3 regions of the Shouchella sp. JSM 1781072 genome follow, and region 1 is predicted to be linked to each of the others. Evidence: riboswitches for the same ligand, from Rfam matches in the RefSeq annotation. Region 1 holds a riboswitch; each other region holds the start of a gene.

Region 1 (8,093 bases):
TGGCCCACGCGCTTGAATCGCTCGTAAAAAGAGTCGATGGAAAGGTAGATGCCGTCGATGAAGTCATTGTCGGTCAAGGAAAACAAAGTACTGATTCGCCGAATGTAGCAAGGATAGGGCTGTTAAAGGCAGGTTGGTCAGAAGCCATTCCTGCTTATACGATTCACAGGCAGTGTGGGTCGGGGCTTCAAGCAGTAAATAGTGGGGCCCAGCAAATTATGAGTCAGCTTGCAGATGTTGTTGTTGCTGGTGGGGTTGAAAGTATGAGTACAGCTCCATACTATCTGCGTGGTGCTCGTTTCGGGTTAGGAGCAGGCAATGGTGTATTGCTCGATCCAAACACGGAGAGTCAACCACGTTCACAACCGAAAGAGCAATACGGTGAATTTACGATGGGCTTTACTGCAGAAACCTTAGCAGAAAAATATAAAATTAGCCGTGAGGATCAGGACCGGTTTGCGTATTCTAGTCAAAAAAAAGCAGCCCATGCGATTGAAGAAGAACGGTTTCAGTCTCAGATTGCGCCTGTTGAAGTAAAGCAAAAGAAACACACACTTCTTTTTTCAGACGATGAACATCCTCGCCTAGCACCGATTGAGAAATTGGCAACCTTACAGCCTGTTTTCAAAACAGGTGGCACAGTAACGGCTGGGAATAGCTCAGGTCGTAACGATGGAGCTGCTGCGATTTTGTTAACTTCACAGACAGGGTTAACGCAATTATCAGTCAAGCCAAGAGCGAAAATTATCGCACAAGCGGCGGCTGGCGTCTCTCCAAAAGAGATGGGACTTGGTCCTGTTCCAGCAACAGCTAAAGCCTTGAAGCAGGTAGGCTTAACGTTTAAAGACATAGATGTAATCGAATTAAATGAAGCATTTTCAGCGCAAGCCCTTGCTGTTTTACAAGAGTGGGGAATGGATATGGATGATGAGCGATTAAACCCAAATGGGGGAGCCATTGCTTTAGGTCATCCAATTGGAGCTTCGGGGGCAATTTTGTTAACAAAAGCTCTATATGAATTAGAGAGAAGACAAGGGACTTATGCGCTCATTACCCTCTGTATCGCTGGAGGGCTAGGAATAAGCACCATTATCGAGAGAGTTTCCTAATCGTTGGGAACTCTTTTTTTGTTAGGAGGTTTCCAGATGAAATTCACTCGTTTAATAAGAAGCTGAAACGGTTATTAAAGAACAAAAGATGAATCGAGGAGTGACACAATGGTTTTTGCAAATGACGCGTTACAGGACAAACACATCTTGGTGACAGGAGCCACTGGTGGTATTGGTGCAGCTACGGCTAAAACACTGACTAAACTAGGCGCTAAAGTAACAGTTACCGGGCGAAACGAAGAGAAATTAAACGCACTACAAAAAGAATATCAAGACATTTTAATCGTTCCAGCAGATTTAAATGTGGAAGATGAGCGAAATCAACTCGTTGAAAAAGCGATTGAGAAACATGGCCCGATTTTTGGACTGGTGAATTCTGCTGGAATGAGCGGTGGAGCGATTGTGGAAGAGTTGGACGAAGAGACGATGACAAGCATCATGCATACAAACTTCACCTCTCTTATTCTTTTAACCCAGAAAGTGTATCAATCGATGAAACAAGAGCAAGAAGGAGCGGTTGTGAATGTATCGTCGTTGTCTGGTTTAAGAGGAACGTATGGAAATTCCGCTTATGCAGGTAGTAAATTTGCCTTAATTGGGTTCACGCAATCATTTGCCTTAGAAGCGATTGAAAATCAAGTGCGCGTCAATGCGGTTTGTCCAGGTTTTGTTAATACAGAGATGGGCAAAGGTGCAATTGAACGAAAAGCGAAGCAAAACAAGCGCTCCTATGAGGAACAATTAAATGAAGTTGAACAAAATTTGCCGTCTGGTCGAATTACAGAACCTGAAGAAGTAGCCAATACGATTGTTTATCTCTTAACCGATGCAGCCAAAAATATCGTAGGGGAGTCTGTGAAAATTTCTGGCGGGAGCGTTATGCGCTAAGCTTGTTTTTTGCTAGGGAGAACGATCCGCGTCTTTCTTGCACAAATATTGCCGTTCATCTATGATAGGAGAAAGAGAATAAAAGACCACTAGGGGTGCCATTTTGGCTGAGAGAGGCAGTAGACCTTAACCCTTATCACCTGATCTAGTTTGAACTAGCGTAGGGAAGTGTATGCCAGCTCGTCCATCAATGACGTGAAGCCACTTTCCTAATCAAAGAAAGTGGTTTTTTAAATGGAGCTTAAAGGAGCGATTTTATGTCATTTACGCAACGAATTCGTAAACACGCGGATGCTGTATGGACGGCTAGCCATAACCATCCTTTCGTCCAAGGAATTGGTCACGGTACATTGCCCAAAGAAGCGTTTCAACATTGGTTGAAACAAGATTATAAGTATTTAATTGAGTATGCGAAAGTCATGGCGATGGGTACGGTGCTAGCCCCTGATCTAAAGACCATGTCCGGTTTTGCAACCGCATTAGATGAAACGCTGAATACGGAAATGGAACTACACCGTTCATATGCTGAGCGACTTGGCGTTAGTCGCGAGGAGCTAGAAGCTACAGTTCCTGGACCTGTTACATTAGCATATAGCAGCGCGATGCTAGCTGAAGCCCAAAAAGGATCGTTAGCAGAGCTGATTGCCTCTATCTTACCTTGCGCGTGGAGTTATTACGAAATCGGTCTTGAGCTGGCAAAAATTCCAGGCGCCTTAGATCATGAATATTATGGAGAATGGGTGCGCATGTATTCTTCGGATGAATTTGGTCAAATTGCAGACTGGCTTATTGAGACACTAGACGCCCTTGCTGAGTCTAAGTCAGAAGAAGAGCTTAATCGCTTAGAAGCAATCTTTATGAATACAAGTCGCTATGAGTATATGTTTTGGGAGATGGCGTATAAACAAGAGAGTTGGCCAGTTGAATAAAGAAATGGAAAACATGGAGCCGTACCTTGATTAAGGTACGGCTTTTTCGTGAAAAGAAACCCTTGGAGACGGTCGCTTCTCTTTTTTAGCTTTAGGCTGTTTTTTACCGAGAAACCATGGATGGTTATTAAAGAAATAAATAAACGGGATGGTTAAGGCAAGTGTTAAGCCTGTAAATAGAAACGTCCAAGGCAATGTGTTTGCAGTATCTAGATTTACACCAAAGCCGTAGTGCATCAAAGCACGAACCGTATTCAGTAGAGGCATATGCACGAGTAAGATGACGATCGAATTAGAACCTAAAAATAATAACCACCTTGAGTGCTGCACCTTTTGGATAAAGAATAGAAAGGCAATCATCCCTAGTAGTGCGGCTGGGTAAAACACGTATGGTTCACCAAGTATATTCCCGCGCATATCAATTCGCTCATTAACAGATTGAATGAAGTACATAAGTGTAAACAGGGCAGAGGATAGTGGGATTACCACTTTCCAAGAAAAAGTTTTCCACAAGTGCTTCGTTAAAAATCCTAATCCATAAAAGACAACCGCTGTAAGGGCGACAAAACCATTCCACGGCAGTGAAAAACTAAGGAAGGTAGAAGCATAGCCTAACCCTGCTGCTGTCATTAAAAATAGTCCAATCCACTTGCCCCGGCTGACACGATGATAGAAAAAGAATAAGAGCTCAACAAGAAATAAACATGTGAGAAACCAAATGGCAGGATTGTAGGTTAATTGATAATTTTCAGGTGTTGATAAGAAGATCCCTGTGAAAGGATTTAAAGGATCGACATTTTCGCCAGGTGTAAACGACAAGTGACGAAAGATGAAAAACCACGTTATATACGTCATTGCAGAGAAAAGGAAGTATGGAAACAAGAGTCCCCTTGCCTTTTTCTTTATAAATGATCCGAATGATTGTTTGCTTGGTTTAAAAACAGCTCCTGATAAATAAAAGAATAATGGCATATGAAAAGCAAATAGAAAAGCCTTTAGTTCTGGGTTTATAGGCGCGTGACTCATCACAACGAGAATAATTCCAAGGCCTTTCGCTGCATCAATCCAATGAATCCGTTTGTCCATTTTCGCACACCACCTTTACATCAAATCGTTCATTGTAAAAGCTAGTATACGTAAAAAATGGCATATGAGAAGGGTTTCAAAGGACTTTACACAGACCTTTATGAACGTGCGGTTAATTGCCGAAGCTTTTCCGTTTTTTTTGAACAGTATTACGAAAAAAGACATTCGCTTGTTACGTTTGTAATATTACTCTCCTTTGGTTTTCCGTAAATAAATTTGCGAGAAGTCTCCTTTTTTTCGGAAAAAGCTAGCATTGGATCCAGTGTAACGTTTAAATACTTTATGAAAATAATTTACGTCAAGGAAGCCGACTTCACATGAAATGTCTTTAATAGGGCGACTTGTATGAATTAACATTGCACACGCTTTACGAATACGAAGTTCACGAACGAATTCCATCGGCGTAGCGCCCGTTTGTTTTTTAAATAATCGTGTGAGGCTATAACGTGATACCCCAATTTGTTCCGCAACATCGTCTAACGAAATTTGTTTATGAAAATTTGATTCGATGTATGCGAAAGCTTGTTGATAATAATAAGAGTCTCCTTTTGGTGTATTCGTGTGCAGTGTCCGAAAACATTCGAGTAAAAATTGATAGCCATGTGCTGCGGCTTGATAAGGGTCTCGAAGTCGGTCGGCTTTCGTTTCATTGTAAATGGAAAAAAGCGAACGAATTAAATAGGAGTCCGGAGATAGTTCGACAATAGGTCCGGTTTCTTTCGTTAAACGTGTCGAGATATCTTCTACAGTCGGTCCTTGTAATGCAATATAAATAAACTCCCACGGTTCTGTCGCATCTTTTGGATAATAGTAGCGATGATTACCAGGAACGGAAATAATAAATGCTTCATGCTGATTAATCGTATAGGTTTGATTATTGATTTCTAAGATCCCTTTTCCTGAAATCGTGTATTGGAAAATTAATGTGTTATGATCCACAAGTCTAGTCCGACCATCCCAATAGTAAGAGGGGTCTGTTCTTACTTCCCAACCAATGTTCCATAAGCTAAGCAAGCCGGTTTCAGGTAAAAACTGAAACGTGAACGAATGCGAACCTCTAATAAAGGACGATTTATCATCCAAAAGAACTACCTCCTTTGATGTGATTATGGTATAGACCGCAAAAAATTACCCTTATCCTTAAAAAAATTCCAGAATCGATTCGTTTCTCCCTGATTTATAATGAAGGTATGAAGAAGGTTTAGAGATAAGGGCAAACGTTTTCTCTGTTTTTTTAATAGTACAACTTGTAAACGTTTTCAATCAATCGGGGGAGTGAAAAAAATGAAAAAAATCTTTGGTATTGGGTTCGTATCAGTGGTAGCGATGTCTGTAATGGCAGGTTGTAACTCTGGTTCTTCAGGCACTGGTGGTGATGGGGATGTCGTGCAGCTTTCATTTTCTGCTTGGGGAAACCCAGCTGAACTAGACGTATACAATCGAGCAGTAGATGCGTTTAATGAGATGCAAGACGACATTGAGGTAACGTTAACTGGTTTACCAAACGATAGCTATTTTCAAACTTTAACCACTCGTTTACAAGGTGGTCAGGCGCCTGATGTGTTTTATGTGGGGGCAGAGAACATTTCGACTTTAATGGCGAATGGAACGATTGAACCATTATCAGACTTTATGGAAACGGATGATTCTTATGTAACAGAAGATGAATTCACGGACGATATATGGGGGGCTTCTAGAGATGAAGGCGTCATTTATGGCTTACCGGTTGACTGTAACCCATTCCTTCTTTATTACAACAAAGCGCTATTAGAGGAAAATGACATTACATCGCCACAAGAGTATTACGAAAATGGCGAGTGGAACTGGGATACCTTTGCGGAAGTGACAGGTCAGTTAAATGAAGCTGGAAACCATGGCTATATGCAAGAGAGCGGCCATGTGGCGATGATTAACTGGGTCTGGACGAATGGCGGCCAGTTTGCAGATACAGATTCGGTTGTGGCAGATTCCGATCCAAATACGAAAGAAGCATTTGAATTTGTCGATGATATGGTCGACGAAGGCAACTTTACGTATGCTGGAACCATGCCTGAAGGGCAAGGCATTGAAGCGATGTTCATTTCAGGTCAAGTTGGGTTTGTATCAGCAGGTCGCTGGCTCACACCGATGTTCTTAGAAACGAGTCTTGATTTTGACTACATCCCATTTCCTTCAAATACAGGGGAACAGCTTGAGACAGCAGCAATTGCAACCGCATACATGGCGGTGAATTCAAATTCCGATCATGTTGAGGAAGCAATGGAATTTATTTCCTACTACACATCGACAGAAGGTCAGGAAGTGCGCTTAGATGGTGAAGGCAACGCGGTGCCTTCAGTTGAGGGAATTGATGAAATTGTGCTTAATCAAGATCGTCCAGAACACGGACAATACTTGCTTGATGCCCGTGGAGTCGGCCGAGTTATTGATCTAGAATTTACTTCTCCTGGATTAAATGAAGACTTGGAAGATATTTATGAGCTGATGATGCTAGGGGATATTGATGCAGCGGAAGCGTTGGAACAATCTTCAGCGAAAGCGAAAGAAGCGCTTGATGTAGAGTAAATAGAAAATAAAAGTAGAGGAGCCTGCCTCCTCTTTCTTTTATAAAGGAGGGGTCGTCTTGTTTACAAAACGAGAGAAGTGGTGGGGATACGCGTTTATTGCACCACAAATGATTGGCATGATTCTATTTTCGTTGCTTCCACTCATGTTTGCTTTTGGGATTAGTTTTATGCAGTGGGATGGGTTCGGTGAACGAACGTTTGTTGGCTTAGAAAATTATATTACTCAATTTCAAGATAGCAATTTCCGTGCGGCTATGCGGAACACAACCATTTATTCATTAATCGTCATTCCAGGCGGTATTGCAGCAGCTCTCCTTTCAGCACTTGCGTTGAATAAGGTCAAGGGCAAAGACTTCTATCGGATGTTTTTCTTTATGCCGGTTGTCACCAGTTCCGTATCGATAGCGGTCATCTGGATGTGGCTTTTAAATGGAGATTTCGGTTTGATCAATCAAATGTTAGCGGCAGTTGGGGTTGAAGGTCCAAACTGGTTAACCGATCGTCGTTTTGTTCTTCCATCTATCGCGATGCTCAGTATTTGGTGGGGACTTGGAACGAATATGGTCATTTTCTTAGCTGGATTACAAGGGATTTCGAGAAGTTACTATGAAGCAGCAGAAATCGATGGTGCATCGGCATGGCAAAAGTTTAAAAATATTACGATGCCACTGCTATCACCAACAACATTTTTTGTAGCGATTATGACGGTCATTGGTTCGTTTCAAGTGTTTGACCAAGCCTATGTGATGACTCAAGGGGGACCAGGAAACGCGAGTTACACACTCGTCCTCCACATTTTTGATGAAGCCTTTACGAGAAGCTCGTTTGGAACAAGTACTTCCGCAGCAATGATTTTATTTGTGATTATTTTAATCTTTACATTAATCCAGTTTACGGTTTCGAGAAAGTGGGTGCATTATGAAGACGGCGGCAGATAATACGCAACCAAACACACAACCTCCGATACAACAAGTGAAAAAGAAGCGAACGCTGCGACCATCAACTATCTTGCTTCATCTTGCGCTCATTATTGGTTCAATCGTAATGGCAGGACCCTTTATTTGGATGGGACTCAGTAGTTTAAAATCATTTGAACAGATGTTTTCCGTGCCGCCAACGATTATTCCAGATCCTGTGATGTGGAGTAATTTCACTGATTCTTTAGCGGCCATGCCGTTTGGTCGAGCGTATTGGAATAGCTTTTATATCTCAACAATTGTGGTGGTAAGCCAGATCATTACGTGTTCAATGGCGGCATATGCGTTCGCGAAATTAAAATTTCCAGGATCGAAATTCCTGTTTATTGCTTTTCTCGCAACGATGATGGTACCGATGCAAGTAACGCTTATCCCTCTTTACTTAATTCTTGATAGTTTAGGTTGGGTCAATACGCACCTATCAATCATTGTTCCAAACGCGCTATTTAATGCTTTTGGTGTCTTTCTTCTTAGGCAGTTTATGCTTGGCATTCCGAAAGAAATGGAAGAAGCTGCGGTTATGGACGGCGCTAATCC
Region 2 (8,093 bases), on a different contig from region 1:
TATTTTTCTTACCAACTCATACATATGCGCAAGCAGCTACTAGTATTGAAGTGAATGAAGAGAGTGAAAGAGTAGAGTGGCTCCAAGAACAATTAGTGGACCAAGGCTTTTTAGAAGAAGAGAAGCGAACGTCAGTTTTTGATGAAGATACCGTTGATGCGGTGGCTGCTTATCAAAAAGATCACGGCTTAAGTGTTGATGGTATTCCGGGTAAGCAAACATTAGGTGCGTTAGAAGTGTTAAAAGAAGGTACTGAAGGTCCTCTTGTAAAAGCGCTACAAGAACGATTGTATGAACTAAAATATTATCAAGATTCTGTTGACGGGCACTATGGTCAAACGACGAAGCAAGCAGTAACGGCTTTCCAACAAGCCAATCAACTTCTCGTCGATGGGATAGCTGGCCCAGAAACCCACGCACATCTATACTACAATCATAATAAAGTGGCACACGTTGTGACAGATGTGAAACCACAGGAACAACAGCCAAAAAGTGAACCGAGTACAGAAGAAGAGGTTGTTGCTCATGCCGCACCAAAAGTAGAAGAACCAAAGGCTACGGAAAAGGCGGAAGAAGCTACGAATGATGCAGAGGAGCAGCAACAGGAACAGCAACAAACGACTGAAGAAAGTGTTACAGAAGAAGCAACAACAGAGGAAGAAGTAGCTTCAACAACAACTGAACCTTCTGGTCAAACGATGACAATGGAAGCAACGGCGTATACAGCGTATTGTAACGGTTGTTCAGGTGTCACTAGAACCGGGATTGATTTACGAGCAAACCCCAATCAAAAAGTAGTGGCAGTAGATCCAAATGTCATTCCGTTAGGTAGTCGAGTGTATGTTGAAGGCTATGGAGAAGCAATTGCAGGCGATACAGGTGGCGCAATTAAAGGGCATAAAATCGATTTATTTGTGCAAACAAAGGATGAAGCGTATTCGTTTGGACGTCAACAAGTTCAAGTTACCGTATTAGATTAAAACGAAAAAGCTGGAACAATCGGTAGTCCGATTGTCTCAGCTTTTTTTTGCGTCTTGTTTAGCTGGTTCGATGTGAACGGTTGTATGCGGAATATCATGTTCATCATAGAGTGCTTGTTCAATGAAGTCGGCAATGTCGTGGCTTTGTTTGACTGTCATCGAAGGTTGCACGGCAATGGTCACATCCGCGTAAACGGTAGAACCGACTTGCCTTGCTTTTAATGCAAGAACATCTTCAATGCCCTCGATTGCTAAAACCGTGGATTTGAACGGACTTAATGCCTCATCATTAAACCCATCGGTTAACGAATGACTCGCATCTTTGAAAATAGACCACGCTGTATAACAAATGATTAGACCGATAATAAAAGCGGTTAGGGAATCAATCCATCCTAAGTGAAAATGAGAGCCGATGATCCCTATGACTACACCGACACTCACAAGGGCATCATTTTTATTATCTTGTGAAGCGGCCATTAAAGCTTGGCTATTAATTTTTTTAGCTAGTTTGCGGTTGTAACGATAGACGAGCAACATCACAACTGCGCTAAAGCCAGCAACCCATGCAGTAATTAAACTAGGAGCTTCAACAGTTTCACGATTAAATAAGCTGGTGCCTGCATTAATTAAAACTTGTATCCCAATTACCGCCATAATGAACGACGCTAATAACGCTGCGATATGCTCCGCTCTAAAGTGACCGTAAGGGTGATCATCATCAGGTGGTTTTTGAGAAATTCGTAACCCTACGAGCACCGCTACAGAAACGATAATGTCTGCTGCGTTGTTGTAGCCGTCTGCAATTAACGCTTGTGATAGAAAAATATAGCCGATGACTAATTTTAAACTAGCTAAAAAAAGATACGTGCCGATGCTTAACCAAGCGCCAGTTTCACCTTTTCTTAGTTCTTCGTATCGTCTCATCTCTTTTCCTTTCTCTCATCGATCAAGTTCATTCATATACCTAATTTTTAAACTGTTTGAAAATATAAATTCATGTTATAGTAATAAGAATAAATTTTATCATTTCAAGAGATTCATGGATGGCGAACAATTATAAGCCGGAAGAATTCATTTTTCGTTCGGTTATAAGTCAATTGATCGCTATTTTTCGTAAATGATAAAGAGTATATTTTTTAGTATGGACAAAACGTACACATTTTATTAGGAGTTAGAAAGGAAGCTTTTTATGACAGAACATACGCTAGAAATTATGAAATGTACACACGAAAAGCAGAAACCTAATGACGATTCACTTGTATTTGGAACGGTCTTCACCGATCACATGTTTATCATGGATTACTCCGAAGATAAAGGCTGGTACAGTCCACGAATTATTCCTTATCAACCTTTAACATTAGATCCTGCTGCAATGGTTTTTCATTATGGTCAAACGGTATTTGAAGGGTTAAAAGCGTATCGCTCAAAAAAAGATGATGCGATTCATTTGTTTCGACCAGATATGAACATTAAGCGATTAAATCGTTCGAGCGAGCGATTAAACATCCCGGCGATTGATGAGGATCAAGTGTTAACGTACTTAAAAGAACTGTTAACGATTGATAAAAAATGGATTCCAAAAAAAGACGGCACTTCTCTCTATATTCGCCCTTTTATTATTTCAACAGAAACTAATTTAAGTGTTGCGCCGTCACAGTCATACAAATTAATGATTATTTTATCGCCAGTTGGTGCCTATTACAAAGAAGGTATGGCACCTGTTAGTATACTAGTTGAAGAACGTTATACACGTGCAGCGCCAGGCGGAACTGGTACGGCGAAAACGGCTGGTAACTATTGTTCGGCTTACAAAGCACAAGCTCGAGCGACAGCGAAAGAAAAGGCACAAGTTCTATGGCTTGATGCAAGTGAAAAGAAGTATATTGAAGAAGTAGGAAGTATGAATGTATTCTTTAAAGTGAACGGTGAAGTTGTTACGCCGAAATTAAATGACAGTATTTTACCAGGGGTTACACGGGATAGCGTGATTCAAGTACTCAAAGAATGGGAAATTCCGGTTCAAGAAAAACAGCTGTCGATTGAAGAGATTTATCAAGCATCGCGAGACGGCATCTTGGAAGAGGCGTTTGGAACAGGGACCGCTGCGGTCATTTCACCAGTTGGACAATTGGAATGGAATGAAGAAACCATTGTTATAAATGAAAATAAGACAGGCCCATTAGCACAACGACTTTACGATTATTTAACGAAGCTTTATGTGGGAGAAGAAGAAGATCGTCTTGGCTGGATTGTTAAGATTGAGCAAGATTAATCGTTATTAACGGAGGAATGAATGATAAAAGCAGTTTTCTTTGATTTAGATGATACGTTACTTTGGGATAAAAAAAGCATCGCGCTTGCATTTCGGCAGACGTGTCTTCATGCATCTATTGAAAAAAACGTTGACCCAAATCAGTTAGAATCGTTTGTACGCCATGAAGCAAGAACGTTATATCAAGGTTACGACACTTACCCGTTTACAGTGAATATTGGCATTAATCCTTTTGAAGGGTTATGGGGAGAATTTCGTGACGATGGAGAAGACTTCGCCGCATTACGAGAAGTTGCTCCACACTACCAAAGAGAAGCGTGGTACGGGGGATTACAAAAGCTTGGTGTTCAGGATGAGGCTTTTGCGTTGGAACTTGCACATCTTTTTCCGATTGAAAGACGAAAACACCCAGTTGTTTATGAGGACACTTTTTCAACTTTAAATGCATTAAAAGATAACGTACAGCTTGTTTTAATCACGAATGGCTCACCAGATTTACAAAACACAAAATTAGAACTGACGCCAGAGCTTGTTCCTTACTTTGATCACATTTTAATTTCTGGTGCTTTTGGGCAAGGGAAACCAAAGGTACGTATGTTTGAAGAAGCCCTTGCTCGTTTGGAGATTGCTCCTAATGAAACGTTAATGGTCGGAGATAATCTACATACGGATATATTGGGTGCGAACGCAAGCAACATACCATCTGTTTGGTTAAACCGAGACCAATTGCTGAACAATACCGACAGTAAGCCGACTTTTGAGATCCATTCACTGCATGATTTATTAGAATTAGAAAATTTAAAACAATCACTTGCGAATCAATAGAGAGTATGATCTAATTAATTTGTACGATAAAATTTAATAGCCACTAGGGGTGCAAAAAGCTGAGAGAGGACTTGTCCTTAACCCTTTACCTGATCTAGATAATGCTAGCGAAGGGAAGTGCGATATGTAAGTTGTAGGGATGTGTAATACACAACCGGTTTATTTACATACGTCGTTCCATCGTTTAGATGGAGCGTTTTTTTGGTTTTCTTGGTGGTGGGATGGAGAGAAAATGGTGAAAAGAAAAAAATTAACGTTGGTGGATATTTTAGTTACGGTCATGATTGCAACCGTATTTGCTGTAGTGTATCGCTTATGGAGTCCTATTAGTGATTTAGTTGGCGTCTTTGGATTACAGCTTGAACAACTTATTTATGGAATGTGGTTTATTGCAGGAACGCTTGCCGCATTGATTATTCGAAAACCGTTCATTGCACTTATTGCGGAAACGGCAGCGGCATCAGGAGAATTCATTGCAGGATCTCCCTACGGAGGTATTTTACTTATTTACGGGATTGCTCAAGGGATTGGAATGGAGTGCGCGTTCGCTTTATTTAGATATAAAGTATTTACAATTTGGACCGCGATGTTAGGTGGAGTTTTTGCAAGCTTTGCTTCTCTCGGTTTAGATTTTCTATATGCAAATATCGGCCAGCTTTCTGCGTGGGTCTTAACGCTACGAATTGTTTTTCGGACAGTGGGAGCGATCTTAATTACAGGCGTATTGGCAGCGAAACTTGTGCAAGCTTTGCAAAAAACAGGTGTGCTGAGTGACATTCAACCAAACGAACATAACGGAAAACCATATTCATGAGTCAATCATACAGCATTCAGTTTCGTAACTTAACAGTTCAAAGCAGCAGTACAAGTCGTACAATTTTAGAGCGTGTATCGTTGGCAGTAAAACCGGGGGAGAACGTGTTAATTCTAGGTCCAAGCGGAGCAGGGAAATCCACGCTAATGCAAGTAATTGCAGGTTTGAGTGATTCTTTAAACGGATTAAATATTGAGGTGGACAATCTAAAACTTCCATCATGTAGTTACGTCTTTCAAGATCCTGATTCGCAGTTTTGTATGCCTTATATGGATGAGGAGCTTGGATTTATGCTGGAAAATCAGTCTGTGCCAACATCAGAGATGCGTCCTATTATCAAACGCATATTGCGCAAAGTTGGTTTACCAGATCAACAACCACATACAGCTATTCAAACGCTCTCAATGGGGATGAAGCAGCGGTTAGCCCTTGCATCTGCTATGATTCAAAATGAAGAATGCATGATTTTAGACGAACCTTCTGCTTTATTAGATCCACATGGAGCAGAGAAGCTTTGGGAAGAAATTGCTAAGCAAACAAAAGGTAAAACGGTCATCGCTGTTGAACATCGACTGACGGAAGCCTTGCCTCACATGGATAGAATCTTATTACTAAATCAAAATGGACAACTTATAGCAGATACGAAGCCATCATCTTTTTTTCAGCACTATCGAAACGAAATTAAGGCAACAGGAATTTGGTATCCGAGTGCTTGGCGTGAGTATACTCAACAGAATCCCTTATTGACGTCCTTACCGAACAAAGAAAAAACGATGCTGACCCTGACAAACTGGACGCTACTTCGGAAAAAGAAAAGCTTGGTTGCCATTAAACAAGCGAAGGTTTATCAAAAAGATTGGATTTGTATAACAGGTGTGAATGGTGCAGGGAAGTCATCATTTCTCTACGGTTTAATGAATTTACTGACACATATTGGGCAATATGACATAAACGGTCACGCTGTTGCAAACAAAGAAGACGTGACGGATCGAATGAATTTTGTCTTTCAAAACCCTGAATATCAATTTGTCACAACTTCGGTTGAGCAAGAGCTTGTTTATTCGGCAACAACCGATGCGCAAGAAGAGGCAGTGGCATCCATACTTTACCAATTCGGTCTCGCAGAACACCGTCAAATGCATCCTTATCGATTGTCGGTTGGGCAAAAAAGACGGCTAAGTGTAGCGACAGCTTTTGTAAATCAAAAAGCGTTTCTTTTGTTAGATGAACCGACATTTGGACAAGATGCTAGCCAAACCTTTGCTGTCCTTAATGAAATGGAACGCTTTCGCCAAGCGGGAGGAACCATTCTTATGGTTACCCATGATGAAACGTTAGTCGAGCATTTTGCTACGCAACAGTGGGTCATTGAAAAAGGTCAGCTCGTTTGCAGGGAGAGGAGGCAAGAACGTGGCTTACTCGGTTAATGGAACATTTCTAATGAAAATGAATCCTACTGTCAAACTTTTATGCTTACTCGCCATCTTTGGGCTCATTGTATTTATTCATAATCCAAATGTTCTTTTGTTCATGCTTGCAAGTTTTCTTATTCTGACGGTGTTCTGTTCGGGCCACCCTAAAGGATATGTTAGTCTGTACATCGCCTCATTTTTATTCTTATTTGTCTCAGCGTCCACGACAATGATTTTTTTCGGTCAAGGGGAGACAACGTGGTTCCAATGGGGACTTGTTCATATTACAGAAGAAAGTTTTTATACAGGTATCCATCTTGGCTTACGGGCAACATTATTTGCGACTCTTGGCTTATTGTTTCTTTTAACGACAAAGCCTGTTCATTTATTTTATTCATTAATGCAACAGTTACATATGCCTCCAGCTTATGCGTATGCTTTTTTAGCAGCTGTACGAATGCTGCCAATTATGGTAGAAGACTATCAAACGTTACGTTATGCATATCGTATTCGAGGGCAGGGTAGAAATCAAAAAGGAAACCGACTTTATCGGGCGTTTTCATTTTATGTCATTCCTCTTTTAACACAAGCGATTCGGCGCGCACAACGTTTAGCGATTGCAATGGAGGTGAAACAGTTTCAAGAGCATGGACAGAAAAGAACGTATTTTTATACAATGCGTTGTCGACGACTTGATGGACAATTTGTGTTTCTATTAGTAGGATTAATAGTGATCGCTTATTCATTAGGACATTTGTTTCCGGTCTTTCCAACATCGGATATTCGCTTGAGTTAGAAGGAAAGAGGTGAACCATGGAAAGTAAAAGAATGGACCAATCGTTTTATGAACAACCGACGTTGGCACTAGCAAAAGCACTTGTTGGTAAGTTGTTAGTTCATACGTTGAACGGGAATAAACTGGTTGCCCGTATTACGGAAACCGAGGCATATTTAGGCGTGTTGGATCGGGCTTGTCATAGCTACGGGAGAAAGCGGACGAAACGGACTGAAATCTTATATGGTGAGGCGGGTCACGTGTACACGTATACGATGCATACCCATTGCTTGCTTAATATTGTTTCGGAAGGTATTGATCAACCAGAAGCGGTTTTAATCCGCGGTGTTGAACCGATATATGGGGTTGAGGCGATGGAAGAATTGCGCGGGAAATTTGCAGGAGATAAACAGTTTTCGAATGGACCAGGTAAATTGACAAAAGCGATGGGAATCCCGATGGCCGCATATGGTCAAAGTTTGCTGACTGGTCCTCTTTATATTGCAGATGATGGACAATCGACTTCGACAGTGATCGCAACGAAGCGAGTTGGCATTGACAATACAGGTCAAGCAAAGCACTTTCCATTTCGATTTATTCAAGCAACATAATAAGTAGGCACAGGTGAGCTAGAGCGACACCTGTGCCTGTTAACGTTTGAGGATGAAAATCGCTTTTTGTTAAATGGTTGTCCGAAGCTCCCACAGCTCTGGGAAAAAATAATCATCTAATACAGATTTTAAGTAGTGAACCCCAGCTGAGCCACCAGTTCCGGATTTCATTCCAATAATTCGTTCAACGGTTTTAAGGTGACGAAACCGCCATTGCTGGTGCCAGTCTTCTAAATCAACAAGTTTTTCTGCTAGTTGGTAAAGGTTCCAATAACGGTTGGAATCTTGATAAACCGTCTGCCACGCTTCTCTTACAGTTGTAGTCGAGCGATGGCTTTTTGTTACATCTCGTTGTAAAACGCTTTCATCTGTAAACAATCCAGCACGTGCAAGCGCGTGAATGG
Region 3 (8,093 bases), on a different contig from region 1:
GTACTGATTCGGTTTAAAGGATACGAATTTTACTTTGCTCGCGTATGGTCACTTATTAAATTAATGTTGATCTTCATGAAAGAGCTAGCCATCGCAAATGTGAGTGTAATGAAAACGGCATTAAGTCCGAAAATGGACGTTGCACCGGGAATCGTCGCGGTCCCTACTCGACTGGAAACAGAAACAGAAAAAACGATGTTCGCTGTCATGATGACATTGACACCAGGAACACTATCGATTGAATTCTCACTAGATTCCAATGTTATTTTTGTTCATGCACTAGATGCGCGTAATAGAGACGAAATCATCCATTCCGTTCAGAATACATTTGAACGTGGAATACTGGAGGTGACACGGAGATAATGTTTGAAACAATCCTCTCCTGGCTCTTATTAATAAAATGTGGAGCAGCTTTATTGTGCATCATCCGTGTTTTTATTGGGCCAACACATTCAGATCGAATCGCCGCTCTTGATACACTAGGTTTAATGTTAATTGGCTTTGTTGGGATTTTAATGATTCTTCAAGATACAATGGCTTATACAGAAGTTGTGCTTGTCGTTGCAATCCTTGCATTTATTGGCTCTGTTGCGCTTGCCAAGTTTCTAGAAAGGGGGAATTTATTTGACCGCGACTGAATGGATCATCATCATTTTGTTATCTGTAGGAACGTTTTTTAGTCTCTCTGCGGGTATAGGTCTCATTCGCTTTCCGGATGTCTATTCTCGCCTTCATGCAACTGGAAAAAATGCAACAGCTAGCGTTATTTTAATCATGACGTCAACATTTGTTTATTTTCTGTATGAACATAATCTGTTTATCGGCAAATTACTCCTCACGATTTTATTCGTCTTTTTAACGACTCCTGTTGCGGCACTACTGATTTCTAGATCCGCTTACCGAATAGGAATCCCTATGTCGAAAAAGTCGGTGAGAGACGAAATGAAGCCCTATTATGATAATGAGAAAGCATCACCTGCAAAAAATGAATAGTACAGCGTAGAGTAACGGACATAAATTATGATTTATGTCCGTTTTTTTATAAACATCGGCTCAGTTCGATAAAAAAAGCTTCATGAATGAAGGAAACTCACTCATAAAGCTTAAAGAACATTTGTTTTTACGAGAGGTTGGCTACTTTTTGCTTGCAAAGTACCAATCTTTTCGCCTACTTTTACATTTTTATCATGCAACGCTAGTGAAAATACATCTTTCTCAAACAATAAAATAACCGTAGAACCAAACGAAAAATAACCGACTTCTTCACCCTTCTCCCATAAACTCCCTGCTTTTGTTCGAACAATCGAGTTAATGTTCATTGCGCCTACTTCAATCATCGCACATTGAATGGTACCTTGATACAAGTCGTTGACAATTCGATAATTGTGCGAAAGAGGTTTTCTTCCATACTTCAATCCAGGCTCATTCACCGGGTAGGAGCGGCTTCCTAACGTTTTAGATGCAGACAGGCGACAATTCAAAGGACTGTGAATTCGATGATAGTCACTTGGGCTTAGGTAGAGAATGACATACGTACCGCCCTCAAATTTCTCCGCTTGATCTTTAGACTGCAGCATATCTTCTAAGCGATAGTGTTGCCCCTTCACAATAAATGTGGCATCTTGTTTAATTTCTCCTGTCTCTTCACATCTTCCATCAACTGGTGAAACAACACTCTTTTCTTCTTGATTAATAGGTCGATTTTTCATTTCAATTTGTCTCGTAAAAAACGAATGTAAACTTCCATGCTCTTTATATGGCAACAATGCTTCTTCATGATTAATCTTATAAGTTTTAATAAACATTGGAATAAACGGCTTACTAAGCTTTGATTTCGTAAATTGTTTTAACAGTTTTGAGCTCCATTGACGATTTGTTAGTTCTATACTCATTTGAAAAAATTTCCTTTTCATCTCATCACCTTTAATGCTTTTTGCATCATTGCCCGCTTTTTTATGGTATACTTTGGTATTATAGCACGTAAATAAACTCGAAAAGAGGTGAAATGTACGTGTTCTTATTAAATCAATTAGTCTCGACTCGAAAAAAAATTAAAGGTCAAATTGCGAATGGATTAACGCTTATTAATTTAGGCCTTGGGATAACCGCAATTATGTTTATTTTACAAGGAAGTATTTGGTACGGATTTTTATTTATCGCTCTTGCAGCTTTATTTGATCGCTTTGATGGAATGGTAGCTAGGCGATTAAAAATTGAGTCAGAACTCGGAAAGCAACTTGATTCCTTAAGTGACCTCGTATCATTTGGTGTGGCCCCTGCTCTACTAGTCCAACAAGCCACATTAATGCCGTTAAGTTTTGTAGGCGGACTTGCCGTTGTTCTCTTTATTTTATGTGGTGCTTTAAGACTTGCACGCTTTAACATTACAGATTCTCCTAATGAATTTATTGGATTACCAATTACAGGCGCAGGGTGTATCTTGGCCTTTTCAACACTTTTTAATGATCAATTACCCGAAACATTTTTTGTTATTTTTATGATTTGTTTATCTGGTTTAATGATTAGCAACATTAGGGTAAAGAAAGTGTAACGCCTCATTTCAACATGAATCGTCAAAAATTGATTCATAAGTCTATTTTTATTGCTTAACTGGCTAAAATTACTGCTTTTAGCTTGACAGTAGCAGGATTCATGAGTAAATTAAGGGCAGGCAGTAACGTCTGCCCGCTTTAAAAGCGGATTTTAAGTATACATATTATTCTCGTGTAAAAGAATAATACGTTATTCTATGTAAAGAAAAGGAGTTTTTACAGATGAACAAAACAGATCTGATTAATGCAGTTTCCGAGCAAGCAGAAATCTCTAAAAAGGACGCGTCAAAAGCAGTTGACGCTGTATTTGAAGGTATTACTGATTCTCTAGTAAACGGAGGGAAAGTTCAACTTGTTGGATTTGGTAGCTTCGAAGTTAGAGAGCGTTCAGCAAGAAAAGGACGCAACCCGCAAACAGGAGAAGAAATCGAAATTCCAGCAACTAAAAACCCTGCGTTCAAGCCTGGTAAGCAATTAAAAGACGCAGTCAACTCATAAGATTTGCACAAACTGTATAAAATAAATTCCACTAGGGGTGCATGAATGCTGAGAAAAGGGAAACCTTTAACTCTTCAACCTGATCTAGGTAAAACTAGCGTAGGGAAGTGGAAAGCAATGACTATTGCTCAAAAAACGGCCGCCTCTTTCTGTGCGGTCGTTTTTTTGTTGAAAGGATGATTATATAATGGAATCAATTCGTCGTGCACTCACAATAGCTGGTACAGACCCAACAGGTGGAGCGGGAATCCAAGCTGATATTAAAACGTTTCAAGAACTAGAGGTTTATGGCATGTCCGTCTTAACATCCATCGTGGCACAAAACACAACGGGTGTCAGAGGCATTCATCACCTTCCAATTGAAATGATTGAATTGCAGTTAGATGCAGTGCTGGACGACATTTATCCTCATGCCATTAAAACAGGCATGATTGCGCAAAAAGACATGATGGCTCTTTTAAGTCATAAACTCGATAAACTTACGAACGTTCCATACATTTGTGATCCAGTCATGATGGCTAAGAATGGCGATGCCCTACTTGAAAAAGATGTACGATCGTTTTTGCGAGATACACTCGTTCCTCTAGCCACTATCGCTACACCAAATATTGCGGAAGCAGAAGACTTAATTGAAATGAAAATCGAATCCGTTGATGATATGAAAAAAGCAGCTAAACGAATTGTTCATGAACTTGGCGCGACGTACACAGTTGTCAAAGGTGGCAGCCTCCAAGGAGATGCTATAGACGTATTCTATAGTGCAGATGATGGCTATCATACTCTTGACGCACCACGAACGGATACAAACCATACACACGGTACAGGATGTACGTTTTCTGCCGCGATTAGCGCAGAATTAGCAAAAGGTGTTCCTGTTTTTGCTGCTGTGCAAAAAGCAAAGCACTATACATCGGCTGCCATCGCACATTCATTAAATATCGGACATGGGTATGGGCCAACAAATCACTGGGCACATCGCCTTCACTCCAATTCAACCCCCCTTTAAAACACCTTTAATAAGTAGAAAAAAGCCTACCACTTGTTTCGGTAAGCCTTTTTCTACCATTATGCGATTCTTACAATTCTTAGTGCTGCACCTTGACCATCTACTAATACAGCAGCGCCTAATAATCCAAATAATTCTAGCTCAATTATATCACCAGCCGCCAAATCTGCTACAACATTTCCTGGAATATTTGTAACAGCTACACCTGGAGATACTTCCGAAGAAGCAAGTGGTGTACCGTTAACAGTAAGTCGTAACCCTAGCAACAGTCCAGCTGTCAGATTCACATTATAAGAAATACTATACGTTCCCGCAGTGTCAATTGTAAATCCATCTCCTGTTGCCGTTATTCCAGCCGCTAACTGATTATCAGGAACTGGAACCGTCGTACCGCCAAGAACAACTGCAATTGTTGATCCGCCATTCGTACCAAATGCATACGTAGACGTTAGCGCTTCTCCTGTAGGGCTTGCTGGACCGGTTGGACCCGTCGGACCTGCTGGGCCAGTTACACCAAGACTAGGAAGGACTAATTCAAAATCAGCTGACTCACCTGGTGTTCCTGTTGGAGCGTCTACTAAGACGCGATAAACAGAACCTTCAAATGATACCAATTCACCTGCAGTTAATGCTGGAGCGGTAGCAGGATCAAAAAGCGTAACACCATCAAGTCCAACACCTGTTACCCCTGTTGGACCTGCTGGGCCAGTTGGACCGGTTGCTCCATCTAATCCTGTTGGACCAATTGGACCGGTTGGGCCCGTGATTCCGTCTAATCCTGTTGGACCTGCTGGGCCAGTTGGACCGGTTGCTCCGTCTAATCCTGTTGGACCTGTTGGGCCAGTTGGACCGGTTGCTCCGTCTAATCCTGTTGGACCTGTTGGGCCAGTTGGACCGGTTGCTCCATCTAATCCTGTTGGACCTGCTGGGCCAGTTGGACCGGTTGCTCCGTCTAATCCTGTTGGACCTGCTGGGCCGGTTGGACCAGTTGCTCCGTCTAATCCTGTTGGACCTGCTGGGCCAGTTGGACCTGTAATTCCTGTAATTCCTGTCGCTCCTCCATCACCAATGATGAGTTCATATTCAGGTGATGTTCCTGGAACACCTGCAGGTGCGTTGACTAGCACTCGATAGACGCTTCCGTTAAATGAGGTAAACTGACCTGCTACTAAACTAGGTCGTACCAGTTCATTAAATGGAATAATATCATCTAGTCCAATACCTGTAGCACCAGGCGATCCTGTTGGACCTGGCGGGCCGGTTGGGCCGGTAATAGCCGTAATCCCTGTTCCTCCACCTGGGGGACCTGTTGGACCCGTCGGACCTGCTGGACCGGTTGGACCGGTTGGACCTGCGTCAGGTAGAAAACTTCCTCCATTACGAGGAGTTCTTGAAAAACGTTGAATGTTATCGCAATTAAAATAATCCATTTTATAGCTCCTCCTATTTTATTGCTGTATATGAACAGCTTATAAATCGTATGCTCGATGCACATACTTTGATTGTGTGGACGACATGCATAGAGCTGAAAGGAGTAACCCAATTTTCGTGGTGCATGATTTTTTTTTTAAGCAAATAACCCTACATGAATCCAACTTCCTTTCACAACGGCTAATTTTACAATCGGCAACGATCTTAAAAATGTTCGTAGTAATATAAAAATTGGTGAGCGAAAATGCGAAGGAGTGAGAATGAGTCTAGTTTCTGTACTTGTAGAAAAATTGTCCGCTATTCTAAATGAATGATCGTCTTTTTTGAAGCCCTTACCAGTGATGACCTTCATTTCTAAGCATGTCGACCACTACAAAACCAACCTGCCATTCACAAAATAATACGTCTTTTCATTTTTTTGTATAGAATCTCTATTAAAATTAGACATACAAGCAATTGATCTTTATAATCTGCTTATGCCCATTTAATACATATTTAGGTAAGGAGACATTTCATTGGAGAATAAACCTGTCGGTAAACTGACAAATGTTTTTTATTGGACACTGGGAATTTTAATCATCTTTGTTGCAATTGGTATTATTTTTCCTTCTCAGCTCGAATCTGTAACCGCAACAGTCCGAAATTTTATCGCTGATGTTTTTGGTTGGTACTATTTGATTGTCGTTACGATCTTTTTATTAGTTTGTTTGTTTTTTGTTGTAAGTCCTTTTGGAAAACTGCGCTTAGGAAAAGAAGATGATCGGCCTGAGTACGGCTATTTAACTTGGTTCGCCTTTTTGTTTAGTGCTGGTCTCGGAGTTGGACTATTGTTTTTCGGTGCAGCGGAACCAATTGCCCATTATGCAATTGAAGCACCTACAGCAGATGAAAACACAGGTCAAGCGGCATTAGAATCGCTAAAATATGTCTTCTTGCATTGGGGATTTCATGGTTGGGCAATTTATGCGATTGTAGCAATCTGCCTCGCTTATTTTAACTTTCGAAAAGATATGCCAGGCTTAATAAGTGCCACTCTTTCTCCGCTCATTAACCCTAAAGGATTTTGGGGACAGATGATTGATGTTATTGCCATCGTTGCGACTTTATCAGGAATTGCAACAACATTAGGCTTTGGTGCTGCACAAATGAACGGCGGGATTTCGTTTTTAACAGAGTTCCCAAACAGTTTTGGTTTGCAGCTCGTCATAATTATCGTTATCACTGTATTGTTTTTAATTTCTGCGAGTACCGGTTTAGATAAGGGAATTCGAATATTAAGTAGCATGAATATGGTTTTAGTTATGCTTATGTTATTATTCTTTATGATTTTCGGTGCTTCCCTTTACTCACTCAATTTGTTTACAAATACGCTCGGGCAGTACATACAATCGTTACCTGAGTTAAGTTTTAATATTGCGCCAAATAGCTCTGAGCATCGTGAATGGATTAACGCCTGGACACTTTTCTATTGGGCATGGTGGATGGCTTGGTCTCCATATGTCGGCACGTTTATTGCTCGTGTATCACGAGGGCGAACGTTAAGAGAGTTTGTGATTGGTGTTTTACTCGTTCCTCCTATCGTAGGCTTTGTCTGGTTCTCATTTTTAGGGGGCACAGCAATCTCGATTGAATCACAAGGATTAGCTGCGATTTCATCCTTAGCAGAGGAAGAAGCCCTTTTCGGTGTTTTAGAAACGATGCCGTTTAGTACCATTTCTTCTTATATAACGATTTTCTTAATTGCTGTCTTTTTTATTACTTCTGCCGATTCGGCAACTCATGTTTTAGGAAGCCAGTCTACTAACGGCTCCCTCAATCCGCCAACGAAAATTAAGATTCTGTGGGGCATTCTGATGTCAACAACGGCAGCAGTATTGCTATACAGTGGCGGTTTACAAGGATTACAAAATACAATGATTGTCGTTGCATTTCCTTTTTCGATTATTATGTTGCTAATGGTCATTTCCCTATTTAAGGCGTTGAGACATGAACATTTGAAAAAGGAAGTCAATCAGAGACGCTTACTACGAGAAATTGCTGAACTACGCCAGTTCAAAAGTAAGCAAGAACGTGCGGAAAAAAAGCGGTTAAAAGAAGAACGGAAACAGAAGAAAAATGAAGAACGCCCAAAGAAATTAAATGAGAAAAAAGCGAGAAAGAAAACATACAAAACAAATAAACCACCAAAAGAAGATTAAAAAAAGCTTGTTGTCTAAATAGACAACAAGCTTTTTATCTATATTGCTCCATATACTTCCCTAAATGAATGATCATAGCCCCCATTCGTTCCTTTTCAGGAAAGACAACTCTTATAACGCCGGACTCGGTTAGTGCTTCTGCGGTTACTTTGCCAACTGCCGTTGCGATAACATCCGTTTCAAAACAGCTCTTTAAATCCTCTTCACGCCCATGTTTCTTCGCATATTTAAACAGCGCTTTCACTTGTAAAGCAGAAGTAAAACAAATTGCATGATAGACTTTCTTAACCATTAGCTCATTTAAAAGATGATCCACTACGCTACCGTCAGGCGCATAATGGTGATACGGCAACCAGGTTGTAAGTATTGCCCCTTTTCTTTCAAAAAATGCTTCCATTTCTGGTGAAG

Evidence for each region. A riboswitch is a leader RNA that binds a small molecule or an ion and turns the genes downstream of it on or off. The one in region 1 is predicted to bind thiamine pyrophosphate.
Region 2: it holds a riboswitch for thiamine pyrophosphate, as region 1 does, so the genes downstream of both, ACE1TH_RS07135 (ECF transporter S component) here and tenA (thiaminase II) in region 1, are expected to answer to the same signal.
Region 3: it holds a riboswitch for thiamine pyrophosphate, as region 1 does, so the genes downstream of both, thiD (bifunctional hydroxymethylpyrimidine kinase/phosphomethylpyrimidine kinase) here and tenA (thiaminase II) in region 1, are expected to answer to the same signal.

Annotation. Positions count from the first base shown of each region.
Region 1 covers NZ_JBHFQE010000003.1:108,902-116,994, reverse strand. Annotated here, with positions in the region: gene ACE1TH_RS14470 (thiolase family protein) at 1-1,109, shown strand, start outside; gene ACE1TH_RS14465 (SDR family NAD(P)-dependent oxidoreductase) at 1,218-1,997, shown strand; TPP riboswitch at 2,079-2,181, shown strand; gene tenA (thiaminase II) at 2,255-2,926, shown strand; gene ACE1TH_RS14455 (acyltransferase family protein) at 2,957-4,012, opposite strand; gene ACE1TH_RS14450 (AraC family transcriptional regulator) at 4,199-5,095, opposite strand; gene ACE1TH_RS14445 (ABC transporter substrate-binding protein) at 5,297-6,577, shown strand; gene ACE1TH_RS14440 (carbohydrate ABC transporter permease) at 6,636-7,517, shown strand; gene ACE1TH_RS14435 (carbohydrate ABC transporter permease) at 7,498-8,093, shown strand, end outside.
Region 2 covers NZ_JBHFQE010000001.1:1,354,102-1,362,194, reverse strand. Annotated here, with positions in the region: gene ACE1TH_RS07155 (peptidoglycan-binding domain-containing protein) at 1-980, shown strand, start outside; gene ACE1TH_RS07150 (cation diffusion facilitator family transporter) at 1,017-1,904, opposite strand; gene ACE1TH_RS07145 (branched-chain amino acid aminotransferase) at 2,170-3,252, shown strand; gene ACE1TH_RS07140 (HAD family hydrolase) at 3,274-4,077, shown strand; TPP riboswitch at 4,113-4,210, shown strand; gene ACE1TH_RS07135 (ECF transporter S component) at 4,310-4,891, shown strand; gene ACE1TH_RS07130 (ABC transporter ATP-binding protein) at 4,888-6,318, shown strand; gene ACE1TH_RS07125 (energy-coupling factor transporter transmembrane component T family protein) at 6,302-7,099, shown strand; gene ACE1TH_RS07120 (DNA-3-methyladenine glycosylase) at 7,117-7,689, shown strand; gene kynA (tryptophan 2,3-dioxygenase) at 7,759-8,093, opposite strand, start outside.
Region 3 covers NZ_JBHFQE010000001.1:1,555,936-1,564,028, forward strand. Annotated here, with positions in the region: gene ACE1TH_RS08300 (Na+/H+ antiporter subunit E) at 1-363, shown strand, start outside; gene ACE1TH_RS08305 (Na(+)/H(+) antiporter subunit F1) at 363-638, shown strand; gene mnhG (monovalent cation/H(+) antiporter subunit G) at 625-993, shown strand; gene ACE1TH_RS08315 (phosphatidylserine decarboxylase) at 1,104-1,913, opposite strand; gene pssA (CDP-diacylglycerol--serine O-phosphatidyltransferase) at 2,006-2,551, shown strand; gene ACE1TH_RS08325 (HU family DNA-binding protein) at 2,775-3,050, shown strand; TPP riboswitch at 3,074-3,173, shown strand; gene thiD (bifunctional hydroxymethylpyrimidine kinase/phosphomethylpyrimidine kinase) at 3,238-4,056, shown strand; gene ACE1TH_RS08335 (BclA C-terminal domain-containing protein) at 4,116-5,486, opposite strand; gene ACE1TH_RS08340 (BCCT family transporter) at 6,003-7,685, shown strand; gene ACE1TH_RS08345 (uroporphyrinogen-III synthase) at 7,720-8,093, opposite strand, start outside.